2 regions of the Pullulanibacillus sp. KACC 23026 genome follow, and region 1 is predicted to be linked to the other one. Evidence: a T-box and tRNA genes for the amino acid it is inferred to sense, from the RefSeq annotation. Region 1 holds a T-box; the other holds one or more tRNA genes.

Region 1 (15,419 bases):
GGTTTTATTATGATGTTGATGTCGTCTCCCAAGCTATCTCAGTCGAAGATCTTCCAAACATTGAAAAAGAAATGCAAAAGATTGTAAACGAAAACCTGCCTGTTGTTCGCGAGGAAGTGTCGCGTGAAGAAGCTTTAAAATTATTTGAAGAAATCGGCGATCCGCTTAAAATCGAATTAATTGAAGCGATTCCTGCCGGAGAAACGTTAACCCTTTACCGTCAAGGCGAATTTGTTGACCTTTGCAGAGGGCCTCATCTTCCATCAACAGGTAAGATCAAAGCTTTCAAATTGTTGAGCTTAGCAGGAGCTTATTGGCGGGGGAACAGCGATAACCAAATGCTTCAGCGCATATATGGAACGGCCTTCTTTAATAAAAAAGAACTTGAAGCGCATCTGAAGGAGCTAGCAGAACGCAAGGAACGCGATCATCGGAAGCTCGGAAAAGAACTTGAGTTATTTACGATTTCTCAAGAAATTGGTCAAGGCTTCCCTGTTTGGCTGCCAAAAGGGGCGACTGTCAGACGTCTTATTGAGCGCTACATTGTCGATAAAGAGTTGTCTTATGGCTATGAGCATGTCTACACAGCCAACTTAGCTAATGTGGAGCTTTACAAAACGAGCGGCCACTGGGAGCATTACCATGAAGATATGTATCCCGTTATGAAAATTGACAATGAAGAGCTGGTTCTTCGTCCAATGAACTGCCCGCACCACATGATGGTGTATAAGCATAAGCTTCACAGCTACCGTGATCTGCCTGTTCGGATTGCTGAACTTGGGACGATGTATCGCTATGAGATGTCAGGAGCCTTAGCCGGTCTTCAACGTGTACGCGCCATGACCTTAAATGACTCCCATATCTTCTGTCGCCCTGAACAAATTCAGGAAGAGTTCTCAAATGTCGTTCGCCTGATTCAAGAGGTATACCGTGACTTTGGAATTGATGATTATTACTTCCGCTTGTCTTACCGTGACAAAGAAAATAAAGAAAAATATGTAGACAAAGATGAAATGTGGGAGAAAGCACAAGGAATGCTGAGACAAGCCATGGATGATATGGGTCTCGACTATGTAGAAGCAGAAGGAGAAGCAGCCTTCTATGGTCCTAAACTGGATGTTCAGGTCCGTACAGCTCTAGGAAAGGATGAGACGCTGTCAACTGTTCAGCTGGACTTCCACCTTCCAGAACGCTTTGAGCTTTCCTACATTGGAGAGGACGGCCAGGAGCATCGCCCGGTTGTTATTCACCGCGGTGTGGTTTCGACCATGGAGCGTTTTGTTGCCTTCTTAATCGAGCAGTATAAAGGGGCATTCCCAACATGGCTTGCGCCTGTTCAAGTCAAAGTTATTCCGGTTAATGCAGTTCATCAGGACTATGCTGAAAAAGTGGCACAGAAGCTTCGTGATCAATTAGTTCGCGTTGAAGTGGACAATCGAAACGAAAAGATGGGCTATAAAATTCGCGAGGCCCAAACGCAAAAAATTCCTTTTATGCTAGTTGTTGGGGATAAAGAAGTTGAAGAGCAAAGTGTCAATGTGCGCAAATACGGAGAAAATCAATCCACAAGCGTGGGTCTTGATGCTTTTACGGACGACCTCGTTCAACAAATTCATAACCATAAATAAAAATTCAGTTGACCCTTGGCGGCATTCACACATTAAAAGGATTAAGTCTATTCTATATGAAAAGCCATTTACCCTTGATTTTTTTTTATGGCTGCGTTATGATGATTTGGTCAGTTTGTTTTTAATAAAAATGGACTTGCAAGGTTTAACAGTTTCTGTTATACTAAGTAAGCTAATGTGTATATGAAGCAAAGAAGAAGCGCCCGGCTTCTCACCTGATCGACGCTTAAGCTGTTGCCAGGTATGAGTGAGTATGATAACCTTTGGATCATAATAACGATCTGTTTAGGTGTGGGGGCGTTTAGCTACCCACACCTTTTTATTTGGGCAAAGGCGTTCAGAACAACCGGTCGCCCGTTCTTCTCCTTAAGATGAATACAGCCTAGATCCTCACCAATATCTCAAGGAAAGAACGGCATTCTAAAATCTTTTACTTGGATCACTTATGGAGGTGGCTGAATATTAGCAAGGATATGTTCGTAAATGAAGCGATTCGAGCTAAGCAAGTACGCTTAGTCGGTCAAAACGGAGATCAAATCGGAATTGTTTCAAAGCAAGAAGCGTTAGAAATGGCGCAAAATGCCAATCTTGACCTTGTCATGGTTGCAGCTAATGCAAAACCGCCGGTATGCCGAATCATGGATTATGGAAAATACCGCTATGAGCAACAAAAGAAAGACAAAGAAGCACGCAAAAATCAAAAGATCATCAATTTGAAGGAGATCCGATTAAGTCCGACAATTGAAGAACATGATTTTAATACGAAGCTTCGAAATGCAATTAAATTCTTAAGCAAAGGCGATAAAGTGAAAGCCTCTATCCGTTTTCGCGGTCGTGCGATCACACACTCTGAAATCGGTAGAACGGTTCTTGAGCGCCTTGCCAAAGAATGCGCAGAAGTGGGAACAATCGAATCCCATCCTAAGATGGAAGGCCGTAGTATGTTCCTAGTGCTTGCACCAAAGGTCGAAAAATAAACACTGTAGGAGGAACTGACCATGCCAAAAATGAAAACTCACAAAGGGGCTTCCAAACGTTTTAAGAAGACTGGATCCGGTAAATTAAAACGCAGCCACGCTTACACAAGCCATATGTTTGGTCACAAATCAGAGAAACAAAAACGTCATTTGGCTAAACCAGGATTGGTTTCTAAAGCTGACGAAAAACGCATCAAACAATTAATCAACAGCTAATTGAGTTGACTCGCTCGGGCGTATGGTTTTATGGATTTTTCACTCTGAGCGGACACAAAATATGAAATGATGAATTTGACTGGGAGGTCTTTAGAATGCCAAGAGTTAAAGGCGGTTATGTGACACGTCGTCGTCGCAAGAAAGTATTAAAGTTAGCCAAAGGTTACTATGGCGCTAAACATAAATTATTTAAAGTTGCTCAACAACAAGTATTCAAATCCTTACAATATGCTTACCGTGACCGTCGTGTGCGTAAGCGTGATTTCCGTAAGCTTTGGATTGCACGTATCAATGCTGCTGCACGCATTAATGGTCTTTCTTACAGCCGTTTAATGTTTGGCTTAAAGCAATCTGGTATTGATGTTAACCGTAAAATGCTTGCGGATCTAGCTATTCATGATGAAAAAGCATTTACTGAGCTTGTTAATAAAGCAAAATCTGCTATTAACGCTTAAATCATGCACTCTTAAAAGCCGGCTCCATTTATGGAGTCGGCTTTTTGTTTTATTAGCGCAGGGGACAGACCTCGACTAAAAGAAAAAACTTCTTGAGGAGGTCTGTCCCCACCCATTTGAAAGGATGACTGCCTGAAGAGGTCTGTCCCCACCCATTTGAAAGGATGACTGCTTGAGGAGGTCTGTCCCCACCCGTGCTGAAAGAACGACTTTTTAAAGAGGTCTATCCCCCTCTTTTTTTTAATATCGTCATGGTAAACTAGAGGTATCTCGTACGAAGAAAGGAAGCAAGCATGCTCTTTATGTTGATTGGTTTATATTATGTGATCATGCAACTTGCAGGCTATACCATAATGGGTGTTGATAAGGGGAGAGCCAAAAGAGGCGAGTGGCGGGTCCCTGAAAAGCGATTATGGCAACTAGCCTTCTTTGGTGCTGGATTAGGTTTGTGGCTTGGAATGGAGAAGTTTCGTCATAAATCCAAGCACTTGAACTTTCGCCTTGGCTTTCCCCTTTTTACATGTCTACATGCCGCTTTTATTTTGTTCATTTATTATGAGATTACATTTAAGTGATAAGGAGCGAAGATTAAGATGTTACAATTACAGCCTTTATTTGATACACAACGAATGTTAGATCAACGAATTGTTGAAAAACACCAGCTTGAAGGAAAAGTGTTCGCGGAGGATAAATTATTAGCGCTTCTAGTTGAATTAGGTGAACTTGCCAATGAAACACGCTGCTTTAAATTCTGGAGCTTTAAAGGACCCTCTGAATCCTCTATCATTTTAGAAGAATATGTCGATGGCCTTCATTTTATTTTATCAATAGGCTTGGATCATGGCTATGAAGGGGTTCAGCTTTCACCACAGGAGCAGGCAGAAGAAAAGGCGCTAACTGTTCATTTTCTTTCGGTCTTTTCAAACATTGAGGCGTTTAATCAAGCCCGGACCGAGTTAAACTATGTAAAGCTTTTTGAAGCCTTCCTTCTTTTAGGCAACCAGCTTGGCTTTTCTAATGAGGGCATTGTAGAGGCTTATCATCGCAAAAATGCGATTAATCATGAAAGGCAGGATCAAAATTATTAATCAGCCTTATTGTGAAGGGGTATTTTTTTATTTCGAAGTCCGAATTAATTGAGGCTTATCTAAACATTTTGTATAATTTAGGTGGTATTTAAAAAATCCGAAACTTGGAAGGATGAAAGCACCATGGTTGAACTCGATCAATCACTTCAAATGCTTAAAGATTTAACAGATGCAAAAGGAATTCCGGGGAACGAAGCTGAACCTCGTCAAGTCATGAAAACATACATAGAACCGTTTGCTGACCAAATTCAGTATGATGGCCTTGGAAGCTTGATCGCCGAAAAAGTGGGTGAAGCAGATGGTCCGAAAATCATGGTCGCTGGCCACTTAGATGAAGTTGGTTTTATGGTCACCCAGATTGACGAAAAGGGCTTTTTGCGCTTTCAAACAGTTGGTGGCTGGTGGAGCCAAGTGATGCTCGCACAGCGTGTAACCGTTGTGACGAATAGCGGAGAGGTTCCAGGAGTGATCGGCTCGAAGCCGCCGCACATTTTAGATGCGGATGCTCGGAAAAAACCTTTTGAAATTAAGGATATGTTTATTGACATAGGGGCTGAGAGTAAGGAAGAAGCCCAGTCCTTTGGCGTCCGTCCTGGTGACATGGTCGTGCCTGTCTGTGACTTTACCGTGATGAAAAATCCAAAATACTTATTGGCAAAAGCATTGGACAACCGGATTGGTTGTGCGATTGCGATAGATGTTCTTAAGCAGCTTAAAAATGAAGCGCATCCGAACCGTGTCTATGGCGTAGGTACTGTACAAGAGGAAGTTGGGCTTAGAGGAGCGACAACAGCCGCCCATGTCATTCAGCCTGATATCGCCTTAACTGTTGATACAGGTATCCCAGGTGATACACCAGGAATTACAGAGAAAGAAGCCCTATCCGAGTTAGGTAAAGGGCCGCAAATCATTATTTATGATGCATCTATGGTGGCTCATAAAGGCGTTCGTGATTTTGTCACAGGTGTTGCGGATAAACTAGGCATTCCTTATCAGTTTGATGCCGTTCCTGGCGGCGGAACCGATTCAGGTAAGATTCATTTGACTGGTAAAGGGGTTCCATCGCTTTCGATAACGATTGCAACACGTTACTTGCATACGGCGGCTTCCATCATCCACCGTGACGATTACGAGAATGCAGTCAAATTGATCGTTGCCTGCATCAAAGAACTGGACAAAGAAAAAGTTCAAGCGATCACGCTCGATTAATAAAAACAAGGCGCTCACCAGCTGTGAGTGCCTTGTTTTCGAATCCGGGGCAGGCTGAAATATCTGGAACTTCAAAAGAAAAAGGAATCTGAAGAGATTCCTTTTTCGATGTTCATTAAAAAGTAAAAAAAGGTTATTTGGACAAGGATTAAACCCCTTTTGCGAGGTTGTTAATTAAGATGTCACGCGTCGCTTCATCGGATTGCTGCCAAATGACTTCCATCAGTACGCCAAGACCGGGAAGCATTTTTTCTTGCCCGTCCTGAATCGCATCCACGATGGTATCACGTAATTGTGACTTATCATTATTATGCAAATTATGAAGGACCGCTCGACGAATATTGATGTCCATTTTAAAATACCCTCCTTTACTTTTAGCTTTAGTATGAGTAAAAATGATAATATTATGTAACAATGAGATTAAGTTCATTCCCGAGGTTTTGGGTACATAAAGGAGAAAGACATGAAACGTATTGAATCCGCACAAAATGCCACTTATAAAGAATGGCATAAGCTTGAGCAAAAAAAATGGCGTGACCGAGCAGGACAATTTTTGATCGAAGGCCCTCACCTTGTTGAAGAAGCACTTAAAACCAATCAGGTCGTCGCTGTCCTTATCAAGGAAGGCATGCCGAAGCCTTATGAGGAAACAAGGGATAAGCCGCCTTTATTTGAGCTTAGTGAAGCTTTATTTAATTCCCTTGTTACAACGGAAACACCGCAGGGAATACTGGCGGTTGTTCAATTAGAAAAGAAGACGGTAACATGGGAATCAGGCCGGTTTTTATTAATCGATGCCGTCCAGGACCCCGGTAATTTAGGGACAATGATTCGAACTGCTGATGCGGCGGGTTTTGATTATGTTGTCCTCGGTAAAGGAACAGTAGATGCCTATAACGCCAAAACATTAAGATCTGCACAAGGTTCTCATTTTCATATACACCTCTTTTCAGCGGACCTCAGTGACGTGATATTAGAGCTGAAACAGCAGGGCATTCAAGTGGTGGGAACCTCGCTTGAGGGTGAATCGATTCTTGACGCATCGCCAAAGAAAGACGGGAATATGGCACTTCTTGTTGGGAATGAGGGGGCAGGTGTCCAAAGCCGTCTTTTGGAAATGGCTGATTATCAAGTCAAACTGCCTATATATGGACAAGCTGAATCTTTAAATGTGGCAGTCGCAGCGGGCATTTTAATGTATTGGGCGAGAGGGATCTAGTCACTTACCCACTTGCATATCTGACGAACATTCTTTATACTTCTTTTTAGATGAATTAAATAGAATTCAAAGCGATGAAGGAAAGTAGTACTTGCACCCATTCGAACAGCCAGGGAGGATGCGCCGGAGACTGAGAGCGCACTATGTGTCGAAGCAAGGAATTCACTCCAGAGCAGTCTTTTGATTACCAGTTTTTTTATGGAAAAGAAAGCACCGGCAAGCGCCGTTATCTCTAGAAAGCGAACAGGCATGCCTGTTAAGTTGGGTGGTACCGCGGAAACCCCGTCCCTTGTATGGACGGGGTTTTTGTCGTTCTCTCTTGAGAAATGGAGAGCAGCTGTTAGGCAATTAAGAGGAGGTCATTAGTGTGAAGGATGAATTAGTTCAACTAAAACAAGAAGCCTTAGAGGTTATAGAAGCAGCCCAGGATCTTCAATCGCTTCAAGCAGCCAAAGTTAAATACCTTGGTAAAAAGGGTTCTCTAACAGATATTTTGCGAGGGATGGGTAAGCTTTCTGCAGAAGAAAGACCTGTGATTGGACAACTTGCCAATGAAGTCCGTGAAGCGATTCAAAGCACGATTGATGAGAAGGAAACGCGTCTAGAAGAAGAGAAAGTCCGACAAAAGCTGCAAAAGGAAACGCTCGACGTCACCCTTCCTGGCCGCGCTGTGCGCCAAGGGTCCCGCCATCCTCTTCGTCTTGTCATTGAAGAGATTGAAGATCTATTTATCAGCATGGGCTATGCGGTTGCTGAAGGTCCAGAAGTCGAGCAGGATTATTATAATTTCGAAGCACTGAATCTGCCGAAGAATCATCCAGCTCGCGACATGCAGGACTCTTTTTATATTACTGAAGAGCTCTTGCTTAGAACGCACACGTCTCCTGTGCAAGCGAGGACGATGGAGCGGCATCAAGGAAAGGGTCCCGTTAAAATTATTTGCCCGGGTAAGGTCTACAGACGAGATAACGACGATGCGACTCACTCTCATCAATTTATGCAAATTGAAGGTCTTTATGTAGATAAGAATGTGACGCTTAGTGATTTAAAAGGAACTTTAACCGTGTTTGCTCAGAAAATGTTTGGTGAAGATCGCCGCATTCGTTTGCGTCCAAGCTTCTTCCCATTTACAGAGCCGTCTGTTGAAATGGACATTTCTTGTTTCCACTGCGGCGGCGATGGATGTTCGGTATGTAAGCACACAGGATGGATTGAGATTCTCGGCGCAGGCATGGTGCATCCTAACGTACTTCGTATGTCAGGATTTGATCCAGACGTGTACACAGGATTTGCCTTTGGAATGGGTCCTGAACGAATTGCTATGTTAAAGTACGGAATTGATGATATCCGTCATTTTTATACAAATGATGAGCGCTTTTTGAAGCAGTTTTCACGTTTATCCTAAAGGTGACTGAAGTAAGAGGAGGAGAATAGATGCAAGTATCTTATAATTGGCTCAAGGATTATGTTGATTTAACCGATATATCCCCAGAAAAATTAGCGGATCTTATTACTAAAGCGGGCATTGAAGTCGAGCATGTTCATTATTTAGGTGAGGGCATTAAAGGAGTAGTCGTCGGTTACGTGGAAAGCTGCACTCTCCATCCTAATGCGGATAAGCTAAATGTTTGTCAAGTTAATTTGGGGAGCGAGACGGTTCAAATTATTTGTGGGGCGCCGAATGTAGCGGCAGGCCAGACAGTCGCAGTTGCTAGAGCAGGGGCGGTTCTGCCAGGCCATTTTAAAATAAAAAAAGCGAAGCTGCGCGGAGAAGAATCCAATGGTATGATTTGTTCGCTCGGTGAACTGGGTGTTGATCAGAAGCTCGTACCAAAAGAATACGCGAATGGCATTTATGTCTTAGATGAAGAAGCGATTGTTGGAGAAGATGCTCTTCCTTACTTGAACTTAGACGATGCTGTTTTAGAACTTGATATTTTACCTAACAGTGCCCATTGTATGAATATGATCGGGGTGGCCTATGAAGTTGGAGCCATTCTTGACCGACCTGTTCACATTCCAGAGCCAATTGTAAAAGAAAGTGACGTTTCTGCGCATGAGAAAATTCGTGTAAACGTCGACGCGAAGGATGGGGTTCCGTTCTACAGTGTCCGAATGATTGAAGGGGTTAAGATTGGTCCATCTCCGCGTTGGCTGCAAAACCGGTTGATCGCTTGCGGAATTCGTCCAATAAGCAATGTCGTTGATATTACAAACTATGTCATGCTCGAGTATGGCCAACCGCTTCATGCGTTTGATTTTCGCGATTTTGGAACCGATGAGGTCGTCGTTCGAAAGGCTCAGCCAAATGAAAAGATGGTCACCTTAGATGACCAAGAACGTGATCTTGAAGAATATGACCTTTTAATAACCAACGGAGAACGGCCGATGGGGCTTGCAGGTGTCATGGGTGGAGCCAATTCTGAAGTGAAACCGAATACGGAAACGATTCTGTTGGAGTCCGCCATTTTTGATTCACGCACAATCCGCAAAACCTCAACACGCTTGCAGCTTCGTACCGATGCCAGCTCCCGTTATGAAAAAGGGATCGACCGCAATCGAGCCGTACCGGCGGCTAATCGTGCGGCGGAGCTCATGTCCCTGTATGCAAATGGTACGGTTTTAAAAGGTGTGGTTCATGAAGGCGATGTAGAAGTACCGCCAACACGAATTGAGCTCCCTGTGCAAAAAATTAATCAAGTTCTTGGTACGGACCTAGAGACGGATGTGATCGTTTCCGTGTTAAAACGCTTAGGCTTTGGGGTCACTCTTAACGGCGAATTGTTGTCCGTTGAAGTCCCGGCTCGTCGTCCGGATGTCATCATTCCTGAAGATTTGGTGGAAGAGGTTGGTCGGATTTATGGCTATGACCACGTCCCGGCAACCTTGCCAAAAGGCACTTCAGCAGAAGCGGGATTAAATCCTTACCAAGTCAAAAGACGTCAGGTTGAACGATACATGACTGGAGCAGGTTTGAGCCAAGCGGTTACCTATTCCTTGACATCTGAAGAGCGTTTAGAGATGATCGCTCCTTTAAAAGGCGAAGGCGTGGCGGCGGTTCGACTTGCTATGCCGATGTCAGAGGATCGCAATGTTCTGCGCAAAAGCCTCCTCCCAGAGCTCTTACAGGCGGTCACCTATCATTTAAATCGACAAATGCCAAACGTATTCTTATATGAAATGGGCCATGTCTTCATTAAAAATGAAGGAGAGGCCAACTTGCCTGACGAAAGAGAGTATCTCTCCGGTGCCTTAACAGGTATTTGGGAGCAAGGCGGCTGGCAAGGACCGAGTCAAAAGGTTGATTTTTATGTGGCAAAAGGGGTTTTAGATGGGCTGTTTGAGAGACTCGGTGTCGCTTCACAGATCGCTTATCAACCAACTGAGCATAAAGGTCTGCATCCTGGAAGAACGGCCTCTATTCTGCTTGGAGAGACAGCGATTGGGATCATTGGACAAGTTCACCCAGAGCTTCAGTCTGAATGGGACTTAAACGATACAGTCGTGTACGAATGTGATCTAACGGCCTTGTTGGAGGCGGAACTCGAGCCGCTAACCTTTGTCAGCCTACCGCGTTATCCATCTATCACTCGGGATATTGCGCTAGTTGTCGAGGAATCGGTGCAAGCGGGAGTCCTTCGCGAAACGATCCTGAATGCTGGAGGAGACCTGTTAAAAGAAGCGACCTTATTCGATCTGTATAAGGGTGAGCATTTGGAACCAGGGAAGAAATCACTTGCCTACTCTTTGAGATACTACAACCCAGAAAAAACTTTGACAGACGAAGAAGTCACAGCGGTTCATGAGAAAGTTCTTCAAGCGGTTTACCAAGCATTTGGAGCCACTTTAAGAGGTTAAAACTCCCACAGTATTAGGTTCGATTTTGGGAGAGACAACTTAAACTAACAGTATGGGGGATGCTTTTCGGGACACCGATTAGCATCCTTCTTTTTTTTTTTTTTTGGATTAACTTTTTAGCTAATTGGCATCGGGTCAAACATTATGATCTTTGTGCGAATCGGCGTGCTAGAGGCTGGGACAGAAGTAGTTTGCGAATAGAAAAAACCGAACTTATTCACACCTTTTAAAGTGAGGGGGGCGGTTTTTCATTTATAAGTTAAGTCCTTTATGAAACGCTAGTCAAAATCCGCCGCTTTCCGCGGACATGGCCCAAGCCTCCTCAGCAAGGAAAAGCTTGCTTGCGGGGTCTTCGGACACGTGCTGTCCCGCAGGAGTCTCCGTATTTTGACTACGCTTCTTATTTGTTTTATTTTCATAAAAGGCAATCGATTACCTCTTTCATTAAATGGCTAAAGCGAACTTTCTAAATAAGCGGAGAAATTCCGCTTATTTAGAAATCAACATCCAAAATAGCTAAAATAGACGGAAAAATTCCGACTATTGACTCGAGAAACATGAAAATGGGTCATTTCTTTTTGTTTAAACGGAAAAACTCCGCTTATTTACGACGAACTGAACGCTACTTTGGTTGATAACGGAAAAATCTCCGCTTATTTCAACGATCACAGGTGACTCTAAAATTTCTTGTTAACCATGACAGTCCATTTTTTACTTTAAGAACCATTTTTTAACAAAGTCTTCGATAATCTAACTTTTATTTTAACCTATATATCCAAATGCCTTGGTAATCACCCTGCCTTTCCTTGCTCAATCACTGGTTAATTCACACACCGCCAATAATTATTTTCACCCATGTAAATTAAACTGTGATTTGAAATGGTCAATAAACATTGATATTACAATAAACGTCGCACGTGCGATTTATCTTGATAGTTAATGGTTTGCACCTCTGAAGTGAACCCAATTCCAATCGTGTATCCATTATCTGATTTTTCTAGTGGTTTTGGAATTTAATGTTAAAGTTATAAATGTTAAACTTATATTAGAGTCTAAGAACCTAGTTTGGGGGTATGTAAATGCCAACTTGTAAGAAATGTCACCATAAATGGACTTGGGCAGATACAATTCAAAGGACATTCAAGAAGAAAAAGGCATGTCCTTATTGCGGGGAAATCCAGTATACGTCTTTTAAATCTTCTCAACGTATGACTTGGTACGGGTTAATGATTCCAATTGTACTTATTGTTATTTCTTTGTTCAGTTTGCCAACAGTTATAGGAATTATTGTCTCTGCGATTATTATTGTGATAGGTTTCTTAACGCAACCGTTTCTGACAACTTTAAGTAACAAAGAGGAATTTCCTGAATGATATAAAGAAACTCTTAATCAGTTAACGCTAACCTAGCTTGTGTTGAACAAGGTTTTTGCCGTCGTTTATAACAAGTAACGGTTCCAGGATTGAAAAAAGTCATTAATCATAAGAAAGAGGGAGTTATGCGATGGGAGGAATGGCACAAATTGTACTAAGTAACTTTTTGTTCTTTGCTATGGTAGTTATTATTATCATATACGTCTTATACTTGTTAATAAAAAGAGTAGTTGAAAAAAACGACGGGGATTATAGTTCAGAGGCAAAAGAGGGGAACAGAGAACCCTTTTTGAGGAAATTAATTTTCACCTTTTTATATTCGGCACTGACTAGTTGTTTAATCTACCTAGTGGATAGCGACAAAACAGGCGCAATGATCTCTTTTGTTGTATTTTTCATCTTCGGATTACTAATACCAAAGAGACCACGAAAACCAAATTCCAGTCTATCAAGGATTATTTCCATTGTTTTTTTATTAGGTTTAGTTGTTTTAACCGTGTTATGGGATGCCAGTATCAGTGTTAAAGTTTGGGCTTGGTTGATTTTATTCATAATGTACTTACTTGAAAAAATTGAAATGAAGTATTTTATCTCGGATAATACGAACGGTCAGGATTTATAAGTTTATTGAACGGAAGCTATTGAAGAATAGTTTAAAATTTCCGCACCTTTTCTGATTGCTAACGGTCAATGGAAGAAGCTAAGGAGGGGGACATGGATGACTTCAAAACTAATGAAAGAGATTTTACAATTCCTTATTGGAGCTATTATTTCGTGCTCTATTTTTGGAATATTAGGATTTATATTGTTTAAGCACGTTGACTGGGAGCTTTTTATAGTCTATATACTTGCGGGTATATTGTCTAGATACGTGATGATGAAAAGAAACTCTTAGAATTGAGTATAAAGAATGCTCGTTACGCCTAACTATTTTTAGTGTAACGAGCATTCTCTATTTATTGATTTTGAGGCCAATTTGAAGAATAGAGGTAACGGCGAAACGCTATTTTCGAGGATGAGGGTCAATTTGGACTGTTTTTTGAATATTAGTGAATTCTGGTTACGCCGAACTTCACAAAGGGCCCGTTTAGAGAGGAATAACGAAGCCTCGTTACGGCTAACTCCTCGAGTGTTCCCAAGATTCCAATCTGTTAGTCCAACGAGACAGTCGCTTTTTAACCCTGAAAAAGCAAAGGCTGCAGAGCTTGTTTATTAGCTAAAATGTCTTTTAAGGTATAGCGGTCTAACACGTTTAGATAAGCATCCAATGCTTCATGCAGGATGCCTTTTAGCAAACAAATCGAACTGATTCGACAGGCGTTATCCTTATGGGCAAAGCACTCTACGATGTGGAAATCTTCTTCTGTTTGTCTGACCACCCAGCCAATATTAATTTGTTCCGGGTCTTGTTTGAGACGAATGCCTCCACCGCGGCCGCGAATGGTTTCAATTAAGTCTAATTTGCCGAGATGATGGACCACTTTTGTCAAATGATTTTTCGAAAGATGGTAAATCGAAGCAACGTCTTGTATTTGAACTAGCTCTCCTTTATCCAGAGCACCAAGAAAAAGGAGGACTCTTAATGAATAATCCGTGTATTGGGTAAGCTTCATGTCTTTTCAGCTCCTTATTCCTACCTATCTTAAGTATAACGGAATCTCTATTATAGCTCTATTTTCCCATTCTTTGTTAACCGTTTTGTCATAAGATGGTCAAGGCTTTGTCATAAAAGATGTATTTAAAATACATCTTTTAGAGGTATAGTTATCTTAGACGAAATCAGGAGGGATATCCATGTTAAGTCAAGAAACGATTTCAATTATTAAATCAACTGTACCAGTGCTAGAAAAGTATGGCCAAGATATTACGAAAAGGTTTTATCAAAGACTCTTTGAAAACTATCCTGAATTAAAGAATATATTTAATCAGACCAATCAAAGGAAATCAAGTCAGCAACAAGCACTTGCTAACATGGTCTATCAAGCGGCCAAGCATATTGATCGATTGAATGATTTGAGTGAAGAGGCCTTGGTTGTGGCTCATAAGCATGTCTCTATTGGCATCCGCCCAGACCAGTATCCAATTGTTGGTGAACAATTACTTGGAGCAATCAAAGATATTTTGGGTGACGCAGCAACGGATACGATCCTTAATGCTTGGGCTGAAGCCTACGGTGTGATTGCTCAGTTATTTATCGATATCGAAACACAAATGCGAGAGGCTAATCTGCAAAAGGGAGCTTGGGATGGGTATAAAGAGTTTGTTGTTGCTAATAAAATACAAGAGTCCGATGGGATTACCTCTTTCTATTTGAAACCAGCAGACGGGCAACAAGTCCCTGTCTATTCTCCAGGACAATATATAAGTGTTAAGGTGAAGCCAGAAGGGGAATCGCACACCCATATCCGCCAATATAGTCTTTCGGATGCTTATACATCTGACTTTTACCGAATTAGTGTGAAAAAAGAGGAAGGACGACATGCCTTACCAGAGGGGATTGTCTCCAATTATCTTCATGATGAGATCGAAGAAGGACAGCGATTGCTTGTAAGTGCTCCTCAGGGGAAATTTACACTCGAACTTGATAATAAAAAGCCGATTGTGATCTTAAGCGGCGGTGTTGGTCTCACCCCAGTCACAAGTATGGTGAAAACTTGGCATGAAAAAGGGGGAGAGCAGCCAATCACTTGGATTCATGCAGCAATCAATGGACGGGCTCATGCTCTAAAAGATGAAATGCAGACCATGGCAAAAGAGAATCCAAATTTAACACTTTATACGATCTATGAGAACCCAACCCTAGAAGATCAACGTGAGCAAGCATACGATAAAGAAGGACGACTGGATATGGATTGGTTGAAAGGGATTCTTCCATCCAAGGATGCAGAGTTTTACTTCTGCGGCCCAGAGCCATTTATGAAGCTGATATATAATGACCTATTAAATTGGGGCGTGCCTGAAGCCTCTTTGCACTTTGAATTCTTCGGACCGACTTCGCAATTAATAGCAAACTAAAGGAGAGGGGACAGTCCCCTCTCCTTTTAGTTTACTCAAAAAACAGCGATGGGCGCTTTAATGATTTAAAGCATGTGGGGACAGTGCTCGCTGCTTGCAACCCCTTGAGGAGCAAGGACTTTTCAACTTCTTGTTGGTGAAAGACCTTGAAATGGGGACTGTCCCCTCATCTTTTAGCAAGGGCTCTTGCTCGGTCGGCATTGCTGAAATGGAGCTTAGCGACTTTTGATAAGTAGTCTTCCCCTTTAAGCTTGATGAGCCTTGCCCCTGCTTCGTCAACATGAGCGCCTGCTCCTTTTGGCAAGGTCATTCCGCATTCTTCTGATAGTTTATCCATTTCTTTTATAAAGGCATAGCGGGCAATGATAGAGGCTGCCGCAA
Region 2 (15,419 bases), 1.3 Mb from region 1:
TTACCTCTTATGTTCCAATCATTGGGATCATCAGTATATTTCTTCTGCCTATTCCGATCATGTATTTCACTTCTAAACAAGGATATAAGTCAGGACTCATTGTGTTCTTGTCTTGTTTTATTATTACCATCTTGGTAACGGACCTATTAAGGGCATGTGTTGCGGTCTTTTTTCTTCTCATAGGACTGGTGATGGGAGAGCTTTTAAAGCGAAAATGCTCCGCCATTCAACTCTTGATTGCGGGAACATGTTCCAATATAGTAGTATTACTAATTGCTTATGGGATTTGTGCGTTCCTTTTTCATATTAATCCTATTAACTGGATAACCAATCAGATTTTAAAGAGTATCGACCTTACCTTGAAAATGAGCCCTTATTTACAGGGCAATAAGGATGCGATGAAGCAATTTGAAGCCATGCGTGCTCAAGCCAAGAATATGTCGCAGCTTGCTCCGGCGTTGCTAGTTGCCATTTCTGCGATGTATGCGTTAATTATTGAAATTTTATCCGGTGCTGTCCTTAAACGATTAAGAGTCCCATTTCCAAAGTGGCAGCCATTTCGAGAATGGCGGTTTCAGCGTCAACTGGTCTGGTACTATCTCGGAGATCTTATTTTAATGTATTGGGTTGGAGATAAATGGGGTTCTACAGGATCAATGGTTTTCTATAATATCTTTTATATTCTAGAGATTATCATGGTGATTCAGGGATTAGCCTTTATTTATTACTTTTTTTATCAGAGGAAACAAGGGTTATTATTTCCAAATTTGATAACTGTTTTTTCTATTCTTATTCCTCCAGTCCTTTATATTGTTCTCATATTAGGTATAATTGACTTAGGATTCGACTTCAGGTCTCGAATCAAGAGTAGATAAATATAGGAGCTTGGGAGCTGAAGGTATGTCAAATGACAGGAAACCAGGTTGGCAAAGTTTCCCGATAATGGCTATTACGGCGATTAGCATTTTTTATATACTATGGACGTGCCTATTCAATTGGATTTTGGGAATCGTTGGATTGGTTGTCTTCATCGTGTCTGCTTATTTGGCTAATGTATATAAAAATAGAGAGAAGCAAGACCTTGAAGCCTATGTATCCACTCTGTCCCATCGAGTGAAAAAAGTCGGAGAAGAAGCTCTTCTTGAGATGCCAATAGGTATTTTATTATATAGTGATCAACAGGTTATAGAATGGATGAACCACTATCTTGTCTCGATAACCGGAGAAAAGTCCTTAATTTCTCAGTCGCTCAATCTTATTTCAGATACCCTCATTCCTTTCATTAAAAGTGATCGGAAAGAAGAAATATTGGTGATTAATCGCCGCCGTTATCGAGTGATGCCGCATCGTGAGGAGCGATTGCTGTATTTCTTTGACATTACTGAAGCTGAAGAAATTAAAGGGCGTTATCAGGCCGAAAAAACTGTATTTGGTATCATTTATTTAGATAATTATGATGAGGTCACTCAAGGGTTAGACGATCAGATTCGCAGTAAGCTTAACAATGAAGTGACAAACATTATTAAACAATGGAGCCTTGAACACGGGATCTATTTTAAACGATTCTCATCAGATCGTTTTTTTGCGGTTCTGAATGAGGATATTTTGAAGGAATTAGAAAAAACACGTTTTGATATCTTAGACCGTGCAAGAGAGGTCACCGCAAAAGAGACGATCCCTCTGACACTTAGTATAGGTGTTGGCGCAGGGGCAACCGATCTGCTCGAATTGGGTCAACTCACACAGTCGGCTCTGGATCTTGCCTTAGGGCGAGGCGGTGATCAAGTGGCGATTAAGTTTCCATCAGGTAAGGTTCAATTTTATGGTGGAAAGTCCAATCCAGTTGAAAAACGAACTAGAGTGCGGGCACGTGTTATCTCACAGGCCTTGTCTGAGTTGATCCATGAGAGTGATCAAGTGTTTGTTATGGGGCATCAACAGCCTGATATGGATGCAATCGGTGCGGGTATTGGTATTCTCAAAATCGTTGAGGCTAACGAGGCAAAAGGCTCGATTGTAATCGATCCAAATGACTATGGTCCTGGTGTCATTCGCCTTATTGAAAAGCTTCAAGAAAGCGAGCGGATCTGGTCACAGGTCGTAACGCCTGATGTCGCTTATGAGTCACTCACAGCTAATACATTAGTCGTTGTTGTGGATACACATAAGCCTAGCCTGGTTGTGGATCAACGTCTTCTTAGCAAAACGGACCGGGTAGTGGTCATTGATCACCATCGCCGCAGTGAGGACTTTATTAAGGACCCTGTGCTTGTATATATGGAGCCTTATGCATCGTCAACAGTAGAACTTGTTACAGAACTCCTTGAATATCAGCCTAAGAAATTTCATTTAGATATTATTGAAGCGACAGCGATGCTTGCAGGGATTACAGTTGATACAAAGAACTTTACCCTTAGAACGGGATCCAGAACGTTTGATGCGGCATCGTATTTAAGGGCTCATGGCGCCGATACAATATTGGTTCAAAAACTGCTGCGAGAAGATATTAATCAATTCAATGATCGAGCCGAACTCATACGCAGTACGATTCTATATCGCGAGCATTTGGCCATTGCAGTGGGGCAGGAAAACAAAACGTATGATCAAGTGTTATTAGCCCAGACGGCGGACACACTCCTTACCATGAATGGAATAAAAGCCGCATTTGTGATTGCAGTAAGGCCGGACAACCGAGTTGGTATCAGTGCCCGCTCACTTGGAGAAATTAATGTCCAAATCTTGATGGAAGAAATGGGCGGCGGCGGGCATTTAACTAATGCTGCAACCCAAATAGCGTGTACAATTGAAGAAGCAAAGAATACTTTAATAGATGTCATCGATTCATATTTTGAAGGAGGAGAAGACGCATGAAAGTTATCTTTCTACAAGATGTTAAGGGAAAAGGAAAACAGGGTGAGGTAAAAGAGGTTTCGGAAGGTTATGCCCGTAACTATTTAATACCTCGGAATTTAGTCGTTGAAGCTAATAAGGGGAATCTTAAGCAGTTAGAACTAAAGAAAAAGGGCGAAGAAAAACAAGCCGAGAAGGAATATGAAGAAGCGCTCGCGCTTAAAGAAACCCTTGAAAATACAGAAGTCACCCTCTTGGCAAAAGCGGGTGAGGGCGGTCGCCTTTTTGGATCCATTACTAGTAAACAGATCGCAGAGGCACTTAAAAAAGATAAAATCAAAGTGGACAAACGTAAGCTTGAATTAAATGAGCCTATTCGGACATTGGGTTATACGAATGTGCCAATTAAACTACATCCTAAAGTCACGGCAACCTTAAAAGTGCAGGTGAAGGAGCAATAAACCAATGAGTGATTTATTTACGGATCGAACCCCTCCAAGTAATATAGAGGCCGAGCAAGCGGTCCTTGGGGCTATATTTCTAGAACCTAACAGCATTGTAACGGCATCGGAGGTCTTGACACCAGAAGACTTCTACCGATCCGCACACCAACGAATTTATAGTGTCATGCTCGATCTTTCTGAACGGGGAGAGCCCGTAGATGTCATCACTTTAACAGCGGAATTACGAGACCGAAAACAGCTTGATGAGGTCGGTGGACTCAGCTACCTAACAGAATTGGCCAATTCAGCTCCAACGGCTGCTAATATTGAATACTATAGTCACATTGTAGAAGAGAAGGCGATACTAAGACGTTTAATTCGAACGGCTACCCAGATTGTTTCAGATGGTTATCAGAGAGAAGACGAAGTCGAATCTATTTTAGATGATGCGGAAAAAACAATCTTGGAAGTGTCACAAAAGAAACGGTCAACCGCTTTTCAATCGATCAAAGATGTCTTAGTTGAAACCTATGATAATATTGAACTTTTAAATAATCGCAAAGGTGATGTAACCGGGATCCCAACAGGTTTTATTGAACTCGATCGTATGACAGCAGGCTTTCAAAGAAATGATTTAATTATTGTTGCCGCTCGTCCTTCTGTTGGTAAAACGGCTTTTGCATTAAATATTGCTCAAAATGTGGCAATCAAGGCCAATGAAAATGTGGCGATTTTCAGTCTCGAGATGGGTGCTCAGCAGCTTGTTATGCGTATGCTTTGTGCTGAGGGAAATATTGATGCCCAAAGGCTGAGAACAGGACGTTTGGAAGAAGCGGATTGGCAAAAGCTCACAATGGCAATGGGAAGTCTTTCTAATGCCGGGATTTACATTGATGATACACCAGGGATTCGTGTTAATGAAATCCGTGCAAAATGCCGTCGTCTTCAACAAGAACGCGGCCTCGGAATGATTTTGATCGATTACTTGCAGTTAATCCAAGGGAGTTCTTCTAGGGGAAGTGAGAACCGTCAGCAAGAGGTCTCAGAAATCTCTCGAACTTTAAAAGCCCTTGCGCGTGAATTAAATGTCCCAGTTATTGCCCTTTCTCAGCTTTCACGGGGCGTTGAGTCACGCCAAGACAAACGCCCGATGATGTCAGATATTCGAGAGAGCGGTAGTATTGAGCAAGATGCGGATATTGTTGCCTTTCTTTATCGTGATGATTATTATGACAAAGAATCTGAGAAACAGAACATCATTGAGATCATTATTGCCAAGCAACGTAATGGTCCTGTTGGAACAGTCGAACTCGCCTTTGTCAAAGAATATAATAAGTTTGTGAACTTGGACCGACGCCATGATGAGCGGAATATGCCACCAGGCGCTTAAGCTTGAGTGAACTTACATTAAAAACAGCCTTCCTAAAGAATGGGTAACGGGTTCACTTCAGAGGTGCAAACAATTAACTATCAAGGTAAATCGCACGGCTTTTCACGTAGTCATTCACCGTGCGATTTTTATTGTAATATCAATGTTTATTGACCATTTCATCCGTAAATCACAGTTTAATTTACATGGGTGGAAATAATTATTGGCGGTGTGTGAATTAACCGGTGATTGAGCAAGTGAAAGGTAGGTTGATTACTAAGTCATTTGGATCTATATGCTAAAATAAAAGTTAGATTATCGAATTGTTCTTAAAGTAAAAAACGGACTGAACAAGAAATTTTAGAGTCACCTGTGATCGTTGAAATAAGCGGAGATTTTTCCGTTATCAACCAAAGTAGCGTTCAGTTCGTCGTAAATAAGCGGAGTTTTTCCGTTTAAACCAAAAGAAATGATCCATTTTCATATTTTTCGAGCCAATAGTCGGAATTTCTCCGTCTATTTTAGCTATTTTTAATGTCGATTTCTAAATAAGAGGAATTTCTCCGCTTATTTAGAAAGTTCGCTCTAGCCATTTAATGAAATAGGTAATCGATTGCCTTTTATGAAAATAAAACAACCGAATCTCAAAAGATTCGGTTGTTTTGACGTTTACTAGTCTTTTTTTTCTGTGATTTTATTGTGAATAGTAGGGTGATTTAAGGTGATAATTAGCGTTTTGCATCTCACAAGTAAACCCGTTAAAGAATGGGGGGCTGTTTTTTTATATGATCAGAAAATTTTTAAATAAGGTTGAAGGGTGAGACTTAAGTATCAACGTACTTTCAAAGGGCAGATCTGCTAGACGGATGGGTCGCTGAAAAACAAGTATTTAGTGCGTTTTTCCTTGTTAATGGTGCATAATATGAGGGGAGAATCGTCTGAGTGAAAAAGCGAACAATGTTATAGTGTGGTTGTTTAATTGTTCGTTTTTTTGATTGACGTTTGTTCGACGTGCTGATACACTGATAAAGGATTATTGACTCAGATTAAGTTAACAAATTGAAGAGAACAGGGAGGCCAACTATGTCATCTGTTGTTGTTGTGGGTGCTCAGTGGGGCGATGAAGGAAAAGGTAAGATTACGGATTATTTGTCTGGTAACTCAGAAGTTGTTGCCCGTTATCAAGGCGGGGATAATGCTGGACATACGATTGTATTTGGCGGAAAAAAATATAAGCTTCATTTAATTCCTTCAGGCATTTTTTATTCGGATAAGATTTGTGTCATAGGAAATGGAATGGTTGTTAATCCTAAATCTCTTGTTGAAGAACTTAATTACTTACATGAAAACGGTGTGTCTACAGATAATTTGCGCATCAGTAATCGCGCTCATGTTATTTTGCCCTATCACTTAAAATTAGATGCGATTGAAGAGGAAAGAAAAGGGGCCAATAAAATAGGAACGACGAAAAAAGGAATTGGTCCTGCCTACATGGATAAAGCGGCACGCGTAGGCATTCGAATGGCTGACCTTTTGGAACCGGATACCTTTAAGGAGAAATTAACACAGAATTTGTCTGAGAAGAACCGCTTGTTTGAAAAGGTTTATGAGGTTGAAGGGTTTAATCTGGAAGACTTCTATGATGAATACTTGGAATACGGCAGAATCATCGCTCCATATGTAAGTGATACCTCTGTTGTCCTCAATGAGGCATTAGATCTTGGAAAACGGGTCTTGTTTGAAGGCGCACAAGGCGTCATGTTAGACATTGATCAAGGGACTTATCCTTTTGTCACTTCCTCTAACCCTGTTGCTGGCGGTGTGACCATTGGTTCAGGTGTTGGACCGACGAAAATTGGTCATGTCATCGGAGTAACCAAAGCCTATACGACACGTGTCGGGGACGGGCCATTCCCTACAGAGCTTCATGACGAAATTGGTGATCAGATTCGTGAAGTGGGTCATGAGTACGGTACGACAACTGGAAGACCGCGCCGAGTTGGCTGGTACGATAGTGTTGTTGTCCGACATGCTAAACGGGTCAGCGGGATGACAGATCTCTCGCTAAATTGTTTGGATGTGTTGACAGGGCTTGATACCGTGAAGATTTGTGTTGCCTACAAATATAATGGTGAGGTCATCGAGCATTATCCGGCCAGTCTCAAAATTTTGGCTGAGTGTGAGCCGGTTTATGAGGAATTACCGGGATGGAAAGAAGACATCACAGGCGTTCGATCCCTTGATCAACTGCCTGAAAATGCGCGGCATTATTTAGAGCGCGTGTCTCAATTAACAGGCGTTCCTATCTCTATCTTTTCAGTAGGACCTGGCCGTGAGCAAACCAACCTCGTCCGTCCTGTTTTTGCTTAATTTTTAATGGGATGTGTAACGGACATGGAGTCCCGTTACACACCCTTATATGTAACAAATTTAAATTTATTGAATAGGCGACTACCTTTTAAGACATAATAAGTATACAAGCAAATGGAAAGCCATTTTTTAACTTGAATGTAAATATATTTTCAAAAAGGCTTGCAATAATAAAAATAACATGGTAATATTAATTTTGTTGTCGCATTGAACTTTTATATTATCGCGGGGTGGAGCAACGAGCATTTGCTTCTCCTGAGTAAGCAGCGAGTTGTTTAAAATCACCATAAATTGATAAGTGATTTTAAACAGGATTTAATTAGTCAAGCGACACATACAAATACATCCTTTTATATTATCGCGGGGTGGAGCAACGAGCATTTGCTTCTCCTGAGTAAGCAGCGAGTTGTTTAAAATCACCATAAATTGATAAGTGATTTTAAACAGGATTTAATTAGTCAAGCGACACATACAAATACATCCTTTTATATTATCGCGGGGTGGAGCAGTCTGGTAGCTCGTCGGGCTCATAACCCGAAGGTCGTAGGTTCAAATCCTGCCCCCGCAACCAATTTATTTTTCTAACATAGAACAAGCATTTAACAGCACTTTAACATACATAGAAAAACGCACGCTAAAAGTTGTCTAAACTTGTTACAAGTTAAAAGTAATTTTAGATAGAGATAACAAATTTTAAGTAAGCAGCGAGTTGTAAAATTTACCCGTCTATTGAATCAGTAAATTTTACAGAGTTAGAAAGGTCAAACCGACGCCTAATACCTATTTAGGCTCGATAGCTCAGTCGGTAGAGCAACGAGCATTACCTCTTTGCATAAGCTAAGAGTTGTTTAAAATCACTCCAAACTACTAAGTGATTTTAAACAGGATTAAAAGTACAAAAGCTTAAAGCAGCGAGTTGTAAAATTTACCCGTCTATTGAATCAGTAAATTTTACAGAGTTAGAAAGGTCAAACCGACGCCTAATACCTATTTAGGCTCGATAGCTCAGTCGGTAGAGCAGAGGACTGAAAATCCTCGTGTCGGCGGTTCGATTCCGTCTCGAGCCACCATTAATTTTATATTTTGCCGGCCTAGCTCAATTGGTAGAGCAACTGACTTGTAATCAGTAGGTTGGGGGTTCAAGTCCTCTGGCCGGCATCTCTTAAAAGACATGGATCGATTCCATGTCTTTTTTTGATGGCTTTTTTCGCCCAACTTCCCCTTAATTTCAACCAAAGTGGTATCTTCGCGAGGAACAGGGGATATCCAATGGCCGGCTGTCGGTGGTGTTATTACGAGTCCATATGGATCAAGGTGGGGACCTTTCATAAAGGGATGGATAGTGCTGGGGTATCGGATCATTCAATCTTAGCCGCTGATAATAATGTAGTTAAAAGGGCCGGTTGGGATAATGGTGGATAGGGAAATCGCATTGTGATCGATCACAACAATGGTTTCGAAACAACTTACAATTGTCTTTTTCAAATTGATGTTCGACCAGGACAAGTGGTCAGAAAAGGACAAAAAATGGGTGTAATGGGTGAAACCGGTGACGCAACCGGTGTTCACTTACACTTTGAGGTTTAAAAAAAACGGTCATTTAAAAAATCCTACTCAGTTCGTCCATGGATAAATCTTATATAGCCTTACAAAAAAGAGCAGCCCTTTTTGAGGTTGCTCTTTTTTGTAAATCTAAAAATTAAGGCGCGCAAGATGCGGAAATCATGAAAGTATTCAAGTAAGAGGCTCGCTAGGACTTGGCGACCCCCTCTGTTTGAGACTTTCTTGAAACGTCACATCAGCAGTCCTTAAGTGTAGGATAAGTTTTTCAAAAATGTCGTTGGATTTCTTTCATTCTCCGGATATGATAAAATAAACTAACGTGTGTTTTAAAATTAAAAAGGTGTTATTATAAGGTATTAAAAAACGTGTTAAATAGATATAAATTTAATTAATCTTATTTGTCGTTCTATAAAATGAGGTTGAATGGGATCTAAATGATCTAGGAGGAGAACGAGATGGACAAGAAGATTCTAGTTGTCGATGATGAGCAGCCAATCGCTGATATTTTGGAGTTTAATCTCAAAAAAGAAGGCTATGAGGTCGTTTGCGCTTATGACGGTGACGAGGCTTTGCAAAAAGTAGAAGAAGAACGTCCTGATATGGTTTTGCTCGATGTTATGCTGCCAATACGAGATGGAATGGAAGTATGCCGTGAAATCCGAAAGAAGTATGACATGCCAATTATTATGTTAACAGCAAAGGATACAGAAATAGATAAAGTATTGGGACTTGAAATGGGTGCGGATGACTATGTGACAAAGCCTTTTAGCAATCGAGAGCTGATTGCGCGTGTAAAAGCTAACCTTCGTCGTCATAGTCAAGAGGCCCCAAAAGAGGAAGAGCCAGGTAATGAACTAGTGATTGGCAGTTTGGTCATCCATCCAGACGCTTATAAAGTCACTAAACGCGGGGAAGAAATTGAGCTGACTCACAGAGAGTTTGAATTGATTCATTACTTAGCCAAGCATCTTGGACAGGTAATGACCCGTGAGCATCTTTTGCAGACTGTATGGGGCTATGATTATTTTGGAGATGTAAGGACTGTTGACGTCACCGTTCGCAGGTTGCGCGAAAAGGTGGAAGATAATCCGAGTCGGCCTTCTTGGATTATCACGCGAAGAGGCGTCGGCTATTATTTGAAAAATCCAGATCAGGAGTAGACGTTTGAATGAATAAAGTAGGATTTTTTAAATCCATACAGTTTAAAGTTGTACTCATTTATACGCTATTAATTTTACTTGCTATGCAGTTAATTGGCGTGTATTTTACAGATCGATTAGAGCATAATTCGCTTGAAACCTTTGATAAATCAATGGAAAATCAAGCGAATCTGCTTTCTTATAACATTAGTGAAGCGATTAAAGAAGTGAATCAAAAAAATACAACCGATCAAAAGGCACTCATCAACAGTATTCAAGATCAGTTAAATGAAGTTCGGGATATGGTAGATGTCCAGGTCATTGATAACAATGGAACCATTTTGGGGACCACTAGCCAAGACCAATCCATTGTTGGAAAGAGAACCACTAATGATCAAATTCTAGCGGATCTTATGAACTCTAATGGCTATAAGCGTCAGACTCTTTATAATAAAGATACAAAAACCCGCGTGATGGATGCCACGATTCCAATAAAAATTGGAGGTGATAAGCAGGGTCTGCTTTTTATGGAAAAGTCCTTGGATTCTGTTTACGATAATTTACGCGGGATTAACCAGATCCTCGCAACGGCAACAGGTATTGCGCTACTGGTAACAGCTGTTTTAGGGTGGTATCTAGCTCGAACGATTACGCGGCCGCTTGCGTTGATGAAGCGCCAGGCCCTTGCTGTGTCACAGGGGGATTTTTCCAGGCGTGTGATGGATTATGAGGATGATGAAATAGGGCAGTTAGCTCAGTCTTTTAATAACATGACGGAACGCCTTCAAGAAGCCAATGCCACGACGGAAGCGGAGCGAAGGAAGCTTCGGTCCATTCTTGCCTTTATGACGGATGGGGTGGTGGCAACGGACTATTACGGCCACGTCATCCTAATGAATAACCGTGCTGAGCAACTGATTCGAGTCTACCGGCAGAATGCCCTTGGTGAATCTGTCCTCAAAATTTTAAAGATCGAAGACGAGTATTCGTTGGAAGACCTTTATAATATGAAGGAATCACTGATCCTTGATTTTAGCACCGACTTTCAACAGCTTATGGTTCGGGTGAATTTTTCAGTTGTTAAGAATGAAGGCAATAATGGTCTGATTGCGGTGCTTCACGATGTAACCGAACAAGAGCAGATAGAAGAAGAGCGGCGAGATTTTGTTGCAAATGTCTCGCATGAACTCCGCACCCCACTGACGACGATGAAAAGCTATTTAGAGGCTTTATTAGATGGGGCACTGGATGATCGTGCTTTGGCAGAGAAATTCCTTGGGGTCGCCCAAACTGAAACCGACCGGATGATCCGGTTGGTACGTGATTTGCTGCAGTTGTCCAAGCTGGATTCACGTGATGAATCGATAAAGAAGGAAAGAACCAATTTTATTACCTTTTTCCAAGCGATCATTGACCGATTTGAGTTTTCAAAAACCCAGTCCATTGAGTTCATTCGAAAACTGCCAAAACGGGCTGTTTATGTCTCGATTGACCCTGACAAGATGACTCAAGTGATTGACAATGTTATTTCGAACGCTATTAAATACTCCCCAGAAGGCGGTTCTATTACTTTTAGAGTCGTTACAAAGGGGCAGCATTTGGTGGTAAGTATCAAAGATGAGGGCGTTGGAATTCCTGAGGAGAATGTTTCTCGAATTTTTGACCGCTTTTATCGGGTGGACCGTGCTCGATCTCGAAAATTGGGAGGGACTGGTTTAGGACTCGCTATTGCCAAGGAAATAGTCAACGCGCATAGCGGGGATATTTGGGCAGAGAGTGAGTGGACGAAAGGGACAACCATTTCCTTTACGCTGCCATTATCGAGAAGAGGTGATGGAGTTTGAGACGTGAGATTGTCAAGTCAATTGCTCTTTTTTTACTCGTTGTTGTCAGCCTCACCTTAACTTGGTGTATTTGGTCTTACCAAGGCGATTATGCGCCAACTAATCCAAGTGAGCCGACTAAAATTAGTAATATTGCCTCAGCTAAACCGATTAGTGACGTAATTCGGCCCTATCAAATTGTTCGTTACCCTGCTGATCAACCCAAAGATCTGGTAGGAATGCTTGGCAATGGGGTCAATAGTCTCTACAAGCTGTTGACAGACGCTCACTTAAGCATTCAGCCCAACCTTGAGATGCCAAAGCCCACAGGGAATGTGTATGATCTTTTTTTTCCTACACCTATTTCAACGACCATTATAAAAGACCTTTTTCAGTTGAATTCAACCAATGCCTCGACATTAAGTCAGGATTGGCTAATCGATCGAGTTCAGCTTTATCAAGCAAAGAATAGCAAAGATACAACTTATGTCGTTTTCATGGATCAAAACGGAACACCAAAATTCTATGCAAAAGGGGATCTTTCTGTTTTTGATAAATATGACAAGAGCGTCAAGGATTCTAGTAATTGGCTAAGTTATACTAAGAAGCGACTGAAAGATCGAGAAGTTTATCTCCCTAACGAACCGATAAAAACGGTGTCAGTAGAAAGTCATTTATATTCGTTAGTTGGTTTCGATGCGTTTAAAACGATTTTGTTTAGCAATCCGCGTCAGGTTATTTATAGTGGAAACACTTATTCAGACGGGGTCAGTCAGCTTTCGAGCCATCAAAAACTAGTCATGCAATATTATACGGTCTCGAGCGGTTCAGGCTCAAACGGTGATCCGATCTTACAAAGTTATAAATTTATCAATGGACATAAAGGCTGGACCAATTCCTTTAACATTGATGACTATACAAGCTATCCGGCCAAAGGACAATCACAGGTTGTTTTCCGCCTTACCGAAAATGGGCTGCCGGTCTATTCTATGGACGCTTATCCGTATGATTATGAGTCTCAGATATCCCTTGTTTGGAATGAGGGGGAACTCATAAAGTTTGATCGGACCCTTATAACGGTTGGGGTGAGTTACAAACCTTCTTATCCAAAAGAAGTTACAACGCCTATGGATAGTATAGAGCTTTTGAAAAAAACGGGAGCTTTTAATTTATCGTCTATCTCTGATTTTAGATTGGGATATGAAATGACGCTTGACCAGGATGAAGCTTCCATTACTTATACACCTGGATGGTTCTTTAAGAAGGATGGTACCTGGTATTCGGTCACTGATTTTCTTAATAAATACAGTAATAGTATTGAAGAAGATAAAGGAGGAGGCACATGAATTGGAGTAAAACTAAAACCATTTTCATTATTTGCTTCCTCTTGCTCGATATTTTTCTAACTTACCAGTTGATTAGCCGTCAAAAAGGTGCACAGAATCAAGAGAACAGTACTCAAAGCTCATTTAGCCAGTATATTAAAAATAAGGATATTCAAATTAACACGACATTGCCAGATACGGTTGGAACGCTCACTTTTTTAAGTGGATCTTATCAGGATTTTGGCAACTCATCTAATAAAGCTCTATCAAAAGCCCTCAAAGCGCTTGCAGGGCCAGCGAAAAAACCTGTTCAGATGTTTACAACAGATACTCAGTCGACTGTCTTAAAAAGTACCTTTGTGAACAAAGTTTCAGTTCCGGAAACACAAACGGACCAACAAACCTTCTTAAATGAGTATGTTTACATGGGCGACCAATACCGGTTTTGGTCTTACGATAAAGATGAAAAGATTTATAAATTTATTCAAACCTATAATGGACATCCTGTTTTCTCCATAACGAACGGTCATTTGAATACCCTTGATATGACCCTCGATAAGTCAGGGAAGTATATAACGGGATACACCCAATCTTTTGTAAACATAAAAAAAGAGAAAAGTACAAAATTAGGTGTACAACCCATGGAGGCAATCCAACAGCTTTGGGAAAAAAATATGCTGTCTCCAATTAATAAGCCCGTTATTCAAGCAGTGGAATTAGGCTATATTAACATGAGTGAAAACAGCGACCAGTCACAGCCACAGCCCTTCGCGTATTTACCGGCTTGGTATATTGAGGTAAAGACAACCGCCACTCAAGACGTTAAACGTTATTTTGTGACAGCTATAACTGGACGGATTCAAACAATTGATGGAGGGGAGTAACGGCATGTCTATGAATTTTAGTGTGCTTGCTAGCGGCAGTACAGGGAATGCCGTCTATGTCGAGTATGGGGATAAGCGGCTGCTTGTTGACTGCGGCCTAAGCGGGAAGAAAATGGACGAGCTTTTTAAAGAGATAGACCGGTCACCTAAAGGGCTGGATGGCATATTGGTGTCCCATGAGCACAGTGACCATGTCAAAGGTTTGGGGATTTTTGCAAGGAGGCATCATCTGCCTATTTATGCGAATGAAGCGACATGGAAAGCAATGTCTTCATCGATTGGTGAAGTACCGGTTGAACAAAAATTTATTTTTAAAACGGGTCAGGTTCAATCATTTGGTCAGTTAGAAGTCGAGTCTTTTGGCGTCTCACATGATGCAGCTGAACCGATGTTCTTTGTTTTTCGCGGCGGAGGAAAACAGCTCACGTTAGTAACGGATTTAGGGTATGTTTCCGACCGAATAAAGGGAACGATACAGGGCTCTGATACGTACATTATCGAAGCCAACCATGATATTGAAATGCTGATGGCAGGCCGCTATCCGTGGAGTATTAAACGGCGGATATTAGGGGATTCCGGCCATATATCTAATGAAGATGCTGGATCAGCTCTATGTGAGGTGCTTGATAATCGCACGCAAAGCATTTATCTGGCCCATTTAAGTAAAGATAATAATATGAAAGAGCTCGCGCGCATGAGTGTCCAGCAGAGGCTTGAGCAAGAAGGCATTCGAATCGGTGAAACACTAGGAATCTATGATACAGATCCAGATCGACCTACCGCTTTAACGGCCGTCTGAAGAAGAAAACCAACATGACCAACCACCTTCAATTTTTGAAAACGGGTTGGTTTTTTGTTTAGAGTGGAATTATAAGTCTTAAGTTCCTTGAAATTGGGTAAAATGGTTGGGGAAGGTAGCGTTATAAGGATTATGAAATTTTTTACATAACAGTTAGCTCATTTTACACAAAAATTAAAGAAATTTTAATAAAGCTCCTATAAAATCAGATTTGTAAGTGATTTTGGCAGGGTGAAGGCAGAAGGCTTATAATAAATAAAATAAAAGTTGCTTTTTTGTGAGACAAAATGTTTGTTGGGACTAGAAACAGGGTATTTCTATAAAGACACTGTGAGCACCATTTTATGCGGCTTATAGTTTGAAAAATGTCCCATAATCTTTGATGTGTTGGAGCAGATGGGTATACTAAAAATGAATATTATAAGGCAGGTGGAAGAGTCATGGGATATTACGATAATAAGGATTATGACTATGAGGGACCTGAGAGACAAAATAGATCAGGTAGAAACAGACGAAGTGGCTGGTTTCTTTCAGGGCTGCTTGGAGCTTTAGTCGGAATTGTCGTCTTCTTTATTGCTTCACCCTACTTAGCAAGAAATGGCCTTTTGCCAAGCTATTCATCAACTAATCAGCAAAGTGCTGTTCAATCAACGAATACTCAAGGTACTCAGAATACAGAAAATGTGAGCTTAAATCTTAATGATTCGATTGTGCAAGCCGTTGACAAAGTTTCTCCAGCGGTTGTCGCCGTCATTAATATGCAGAGCGGAAGCAGCTTCATGGATAATTCGCTTCAGGAAGCAGGAGTTGGCTCTGGTATTATCTATAAGAAAGATGGTCAATATGCTTATGTC

The links. A T-box is a leader RNA that pairs with one kind of tRNA and senses whether it is charged. The one in region 1 lies ahead of pheS (phenylalanine--tRNA ligase subunit alpha), so its partner is inferred to be a tRNA-Phe.
Region 2: it has a tRNA-Phe gene. The T-box ahead of pheS (phenylalanine--tRNA ligase subunit alpha) is inferred to sense a tRNA for this amino acid. The anticodon was not compared.

What each region holds. Positions count from the first base shown of each region.
Region 1 is NZ_CP119107.1:1,367,470-1,382,888, forward strand. Features, by position in the region: gene thrS (threonine--tRNA ligase) at 1-1,628, shown strand, start outside; ribosomal protein L20 leader region at 1,814-1,955, shown strand; gene infC (translation initiation factor IF-3) at 2,102-2,605, shown strand; gene rpmI (50S ribosomal protein L35) at 2,627-2,821, shown strand; gene rplT (50S ribosomal protein L20) at 2,917-3,276, shown strand; gene PU629_RS06020 (DUF1294 domain-containing protein) at 3,579-3,851, shown strand; gene PU629_RS06025 (dUTP diphosphatase) at 3,870-4,364, shown strand; gene PU629_RS06030 (M42 family metallopeptidase) at 4,488-5,573, shown strand; gene sspI (small acid-soluble spore protein SspI) at 5,722-5,925, opposite strand; gene PU629_RS06040 (TrmH family RNA methyltransferase) at 6,037-6,792, shown strand; T-box leader at 6,858-7,085, shown strand; gene pheS (phenylalanine--tRNA ligase subunit alpha) at 7,160-8,197, shown strand; gene pheT (phenylalanine--tRNA ligase subunit beta) at 8,227-10,650, shown strand; gene PU629_RS06055 (TIGR04104 family putative zinc finger protein) at 11,730-12,023, shown strand; gene PU629_RS06060 (hypothetical protein) at 12,154-12,645, shown strand; gene PU629_RS06065 (RrF2 family transcriptional regulator) at 13,199-13,636, opposite strand; gene hmpA (NO-inducible flavohemoprotein) at 13,818-15,038, shown strand; gene rnhC (ribonuclease HIII) at 15,205-15,419, opposite strand, start outside.
Region 2 is NZ_CP119107.1:25,559-40,977, forward strand. Features, by position in the region: gene PU629_RS00135 (YybS family protein) at 1-875, shown strand, start outside; gene PU629_RS00140 (DHH family phosphoesterase) at 901-2,871, shown strand; gene rplI (50S ribosomal protein L9) at 2,868-3,311, shown strand; gene dnaB (replicative DNA helicase) at 3,316-4,683, shown strand; gene PU629_RS00155 (adenylosuccinate synthase) at 5,746-7,032, shown strand; tRNA gene PU629_RS00160 (tRNA-Met) at 7,527-7,603, shown strand; tRNA gene PU629_RS00165 (tRNA-Phe) at 8,027-8,102, shown strand; tRNA gene PU629_RS00170 (tRNA-Thr) at 8,118-8,190, shown strand; gene PU629_RS22450 (M23 family metallopeptidase) at 8,467-8,619, shown strand; gene yycF (response regulator YycF) at 9,051-9,755, shown strand; gene walK (cell wall metabolism sensor histidine kinase WalK) at 9,764-11,578, shown strand; gene PU629_RS00190 (YycH family regulatory protein) at 11,575-12,903, shown strand; gene PU629_RS00195 (two-component system regulatory protein YycI) at 12,900-13,766, shown strand; gene PU629_RS00200 (MBL fold metallo-hydrolase) at 13,771-14,565, shown strand; gene PU629_RS00205 (S1C family serine protease) at 15,006-15,419, shown strand, end outside.